One region of the Pradoshia eiseniae genome, then DNA from elsewhere that is predicted to be linked to it. Evidence: a T-box and tRNA genes for the amino acid it is inferred to sense, from the RefSeq annotation. Region 1 holds a T-box; the other holds one or more tRNA genes.

Region 1 (3,181 bases):
ACCATAAAGGATTAATAATAAATATCACATTTTTTATCAAGAACCAAGTTTCAGCTAATTTATATTATGATTTGGCTATGAATACAATCAATCGGATGACGTCTGCAATGGCAAAAGAATTAAAGGAGTTCAACATTTCGGCCGTTGCTGTTTGCCCGGGATGGATGAGAACAGAAAGAGTGATAGATTCGGGTTATGGACCAGAGGATGGGGCAACGGAAACAACAGCATATGTAGGGCGTGCGGTAGTGGCGTTGGCGTCAGATGCCATGGTATCAAGGTTTTCTGGTGAAACAGTTATGGTGGCAGAGCTAGCGAGAAAATATGGCTTTACCGATGTGGACGGAACTCAGCCTCTGCCATATGAAGGATAAGAGATGTTGTTTTGATTAGGCAAGTAACGAAGGGAACCTTTACGAATTATAAATATTGTGCTAGAGAGCATGTATCTTTCTACGGCAGTATGTTTATTTTCCTGCTTGCTCTCATGGGATTCTTTCTGGCAAGGCTCCCTATTCTTTGCAAACAAAAAGCCGGGCCTCTGCCCGGCAGTGAATCAGCACATCAAATGATTTCTAAATAAAAGGCAAGTACGAGGCCAATTAAGAAGAAGAGCAGGAGCAAATCAACGATGCTTGGAAGAAAGAAGGTTCGTATTCCTTGAAAGACGGTGATAGGGACAGCAAATTGACGTGTCACATTAAGCCCATTTTGCATCCAAGGAGGCAAGTTGTATCTATTCATCCTTCGTCTCATGCGGAAATTCCCCCTTTATCACATTCTATTCATGGGGCTAGGCTCAAGTGCCTTTGCCCAATTGAATAAATTATATAAAATTGGGAAACAATGATTGACGTCAGGCTACATACTTATGTATGATAACAGTATTAAAAAAAACCAATTAAAAGCTTTGAATGGGAAGAGTACGCGGCAGAAGGCTGTAAGAGAGAGGAATCCACCGGCTGAAAGGTTCCTTCAGTAACAAAATCCGCAGAAGGTCGCCCAGGAGCTGTTTTCGTGAACCAATTGCAAGTAGCGAGAACCGGTGAAGAGCCGTTATGATGAATGAAGAGCCGGAGTGTCTGATATTTTGTCAGTCTGTTCCGGAATGAAGGTGGTACCGCGAGACTAACCGTTTCGTCCTTTTGTTGATGACAGAGGGATGGAGCGGTTTTTTTATTTTCCAGGACACCAGAATAAACGAATGAAGGAGAATGAACATGAGCGAACAGCAAAAAGAGATTGGCATGCCAACGAAATATGACCCGCAGTCAATTGAAAAAGGCCGCTATGATTGGTGGCTTGATGGCAAGTTCTTCGAGGCTGGCCAAGATTCAGAGAAAGAACCTTATACAATCGTCATCCCGCCGCCAAACGTTACGGGCAAATTGCACTTAGGCCATGCGTGGGATACAGCGCTTCAAGATATTTTGACAAGAATGAAAAGGATGCAGGGCTATGATGTACTATGGCTTCCAGGAATGGACCATGCCGGCATCGCAACCCAAGCGAAGGTAGAAGAAAAGCTTCGCGGACAAGGCACTTCCCGCTACGACCTTGGACGTGAGAAATTCGTTGAAGAAACATGGAAATGGAAAGAGGAGTATGCTGGCCATATCCGTGAGCAATGGGCAAAGCTGGGACTTGGGCTTGATTATTCCCGCGAGCGTTTCACCCTTGATGAAGGGTTATCTAAGGCTGTTCGTGAGGTATTCGTAACCCTCTATGAAAAAGGATTGATCTACCGCGGAGAATACATCATTAACTGGGATCCATCCACAAAAACGGCTATCTCGGATATTGAGGTTATTCATAAAGAAGTAAAAGGCGCATTCTATCATATGAATTATCCGCTTGCAGACGGCAGCGGTCATATTGAAGTAGCGACTACACGTCCGGAAACAATGCTTGGTGATACAGCTGTTGCGGTACACCCGGAAGATGAGCGCTACAAGCACTTAATCGGCAAAACATTGCTTCTTCCAATCGTTGGCCGCGAGATTCCAATCGTTGGTGATGAGTATGTTGAGATGGACTTTGGTTCAGGTGCGGTTAAGATCACGCCGGCGCATGACCCGAATGACTTTGAGGTAGGTAACCGTCACAATCTTGAACGTGTTCTTGTCATGAATGAGGACGGCACAATGAATGCGAAAGCCGGCAAATACGAAGGCATGGACCGCTTCGAATGCCGCAAGCAAATCGTAAAGGATCTTCAAGAGGCAGGCGTTCTCTTCAAAATTGAGGAGCATATCCACCAAGTTGGACACTCCGAGCGCAGCGGTGCTGTGGTTGAACCATATCTTTCAACCCAATGGTTCGTTAAAATGGGTCCTTTGGCTGAGAGAGCTGTTGCCCTTCAAGAGACAGAGGAGAAGGTTCATTTTGTTCCTGAACGCTTTGAAAAAACATACTTGAACTGGATGGATAATATCCATGACTGGTGTATTTCCAGACAGCTTTGGTGGGGACATAGGATTCCTGCTTGGTACCATAAAGAAACCGGTGAAGTGTATGTAGGACGCGAGGAGCCGGCCGACATCGACAACTGGACACAGGATAACGATGTTCTTGATACTTGGTTCAGTTCCGCGTTATGGCCATTCTCCACAATGGGCTGGCCTGAGAAGGATGCAGAGGACCTCAAGCGTTACTATCCGACAGCGGCACTCGTAACTGGCTATGATATCATCTTCTTCTGGGTATCTCGCATGATCTTCCAAGGTCTTGAATTCACTGGCGAACGTCCATTTAAGGATGTACTCATCCACGGTCTAGTACGTGATGAGCAAGGTCGCAAGATGAGTAAGTCCTTAGGAAACGGTGTTGATCCAATGGAGGTTATCGATAAGTACGGCGCCGATTCCCTTCGTTACTTCTTAACGACTGGAAGCTCTCCAGGACAGGACTTGCGCTTCAGCTATGAGAAAGTAGAGTCTGTCTGGAACTTTGCGAATAAGATTTGGAACGCATCCCGCTTTGCCTTGATGAATATGGATGGCATGACTTATGAGGAAATCGATTTGAGCGGCGAGAAATCCGTAGCAGATAAGTGGATTCTGACACGCTTGAATGAAACCATTGAAACGGTAACAAGACTTGCTGATAAATATGAATTCGGTGAAGTAGGCCGTGCCCTTTATAACTTCATCTGGGATGACTTCTGTGACTGGTATATTGA
Region 2 (3,181 bases), on a different contig from region 1:
TGGCTGTCTTTGCTGCTCAATCTTCAGCAATGTCTTTAAATCAACATGCAAGACAAGCGCAAGCCTCTTCAGAACTTCAATGGATGGATTCTGGTTGACGCCTCGCTCGATATTGCTTAAATACGATTTCGATATTCCTGCATTTACAGCCAGCTGAGTCAGGGTCATTCCTCTTCTCTTCCTTATTTGTTGAATGTTTTTTCCGATCATGAAAATCTCCTTTCCGAAATGGACATGGCTGTTTCCAGGCAGTCAACTCTTCAATTTTACCGTGCCAGAAGGATTTACTATATTAGAAGCTCATATAGGCATTAAAACCACCGCCCTTTTCTTGATTAACCACTTTTGCCGGCACCCCTAAAGCCTGTGCAAATTCAGGAACATCGCTCGTCACTGTCGCTCCAGCCCCTACCACAGCCCATTGCCCAATTTCCACATCCGGAATGACGGTTGCATTCGCGCCAACCAGCACACCCTCCCTTACCTTGACCCCACTCGTCAAACAGGCTTTTGATGAAATATGGGCAAAATCGCTTAAGCGGCAATTATGTTCAACGACAGAGGCCGTATTAATGATTCCATGCTTGCCGACCTTCGCCTCCGCATTAACGATTGCCCCAGGCATCACCACTGTGCCTGCTCCAATCTCAGCACTCGGGCTTACGATGGCATGTGTGGAAATGACCGATGTATAACAATCATCCGCAAGGTTCAATCGCTTAACCACTGACTTTCTCGTCAAATTGTCAGCAACCGTAATGACCAGTTTCCCACAATACACATGTCTTAAAACTGACCGAGCCGCACTAATCGGTCCATAATAAATATCCCCCCTCTTGACCAGCTTTTTATACCGATCATCCAAGTAAGCGGCAATCCTGCTTGGGGCTGCACTCTCAATCATCTCCTGAATAACCCTGCTATGTCCGCCATCCCCAACTAATATATAATTCACCTATGCCCCACTCCTCGAATACGAGCGGACTCATCATAATAAAACACAGTCGCCTGCCTCCTTTGTTTAACTCCCTCTGATGCTAAAACCCTGCCACTCCAGATTGATTGCAGATTCCACACTTCCCCACTATCAAAGCGAAAATGAGAATATCAGCGGATGTCCCACTTAGATGTCATGCAATCACCCAGGTAATGGTTTATGTACGTTAATCTAAAGGTTACTTATTATTCTTCCTACCCTACTTTTGATTTAATCATTCGGGATACCAGTCTGAACTATGTTGAAAAGTATAATCTGTTTCTTCCATTGTAAAGCTGAACCACAACCGCCTATATATTCGGTTAGTTCGTGCAACCTAACAATGGATCAGAAGGAATATCCTTATTATAAATCAAATAGAATGCCTTGTTGTCATAGGAAAAATAATTCTGCAAGATAGTTCTGTGTATCGTTATGATTATCAGCTGTCTCGTTAAAAACATGATTCAGGAAAGACTGGAGCGGACCTCTATGCAAGTACATCTTTATGTTTTTTTGTTCTTGATTAAGACCGAACAAAGCGAGAATATCACTGCGGGCGAAGCTGCATAGCTACCCTTGAATTCTCTAATTGTAAATAAATATACTAAATTATGATTAGTTAGTTGTTTTGACATTGGGATTTTAGTTCTATATTAAGAATCTTATAGGATAAAAATACCATTTTATAATTTAACTTGTCAATCAGATATTTATGTAAACAAAATAATTTACAACGAATTAATTTTTTCGGCAAATTTTCAGATGCTAGATTGGTAGAATCATTGAACAGCTCCTAAAGGCATAGCACGAGGAAACAATGGAGGAATATATTTTATTGAAAAAAGTTTATCAAGACATATTGACTTTTATTTCATAAGCATTTATATTAAATATTGTCTTAAACATTTACATACGTGATTCCGTAGCTCAGCTGGGAGAGCACCACCTTGACAGGGTGGGGGTCGCTGGTTCGAACCCAGTCGGGATCATACATCTTAAAAAGGCATAAACCTTTGTTTATAAAGGTTTATGCCTTTTTCTATTTTCAGTAACACACGTACTTATTACTAATCAGCATTACGCACATTCATATAGATTCAAGGAGTGTTTGTTGCCCCACTATTTCTGCATTCCTGGGATTAATCAATCAAACCGCAACTTTAAAATATATATAGGTAAAAAGAAAAGTGCATTCACATCCCCCACATGTTCAGGGATGAATGTGAATGCACACATCATTATTTTTTAGCTAGAGCAGGAACATTCAATTTATTAAACCGCATGATTTGATAGGCGTAAAATAAACCAACAGCGACCGTAGCCGATAATCCGATAGTCATCCCCAGATTATATTCCAATCCGAACCCTTCAGGTGCGACCATCAAGTAAGTAAAGACCACCGCTGTCATAAACAGAGCGGGTAAACCTGAAATCCAGTGTAATTTTGCTTCTTTTAACAAATAAGAAGTAGCCACCCATAACATAACGGTTGCAACCATTTGGTTTGTCATGCCTACATAGCGCCATAAAAATTGATAATCAATTGTTGAAAGATAAAATGACGGAATCGTAACGGCAACTGTTGCCGCAACGGCTATTGTTTTTGGATTACCTTTAACACGGGATCCTAAAAAGTCGAGCACAATCATCCGGGCTGAGCGAAGAGATGTATCGCCTGTCGTAATCGGCAGGATAATGACACTCAGCACCGCTAATAGACCACCTATCGTTCCTAGCAGCCCAACAGAAATTTGGTCTACTACACCACCGGCACCCACCGAAGCAATAACCGATCCAAGCTCTCCTGTTCCTCCATAAAAACTCATTCCTGCTGCACACCAGATCAATGCAATGATTCCTTCACCAATCATAGCTCCATAAAACACTTTTCTACCTTCCGTTTCCTTTTTCAATGTACGGGAGATAATCGGGCTTTGTGTAGAATGGAAACCAGAAATAGCACCACAGGAAATCGTAACCATCAATAGCGGCCAAACAGGTAATTCGGATGGATGCATATTAGCAAATGACAATTCAGGCACTTTAATATCGGAAAACAGTAAGGATATTAAAACTGCCCCAGCCGTAATCAATAAGACAGCTCCGAATATAGGATAAATACGGCCAATAATTTTATTGATTGGCAAAATAGCGGCCAACAAGAAGTATACAAAAATAATGATAATTGCGAGCATGAATGTA

The links. The T-box of region 1 lies ahead of CYL18_RS00195 (valine--tRNA ligase). A T-box ahead of a tRNA ligase gene usually reads a tRNA of that ligase, here a tRNA-Val.
Region 2: it encodes a tRNA-Val, which carries the amino acid that the T-box ahead of CYL18_RS00195 (valine--tRNA ligase) is inferred to sense. The anticodon was not compared.

Annotation. Positions count from the first base shown of each region.
Region 1 is NZ_PKOZ01000001.1:43,579-46,759, forward strand. Features, by position in the region: gene CYL18_RS00180 (SDR family NAD(P)-dependent oxidoreductase) at 1-374, shown strand, start outside; gene CYL18_RS00190 (hypothetical protein) at 565-756, opposite strand; T-box leader at 902-1,148, shown strand; gene CYL18_RS00195 (valine--tRNA ligase) at 1,221-3,181, shown strand, end outside.
Region 2 is NZ_PKOZ01000004.1:10,686-13,866, forward strand. Features, by position in the region: gene CYL18_RS08600 (helix-turn-helix domain-containing protein) at 1-210, opposite strand, end outside; gene CYL18_RS08605 (acetyltransferase) at 293-955, opposite strand; tRNA gene CYL18_RS08610 (tRNA-Val) at 1,896-1,968, shown strand; gene CYL18_RS08615 (carbon starvation CstA family protein) at 2,218-3,181, opposite strand, start outside.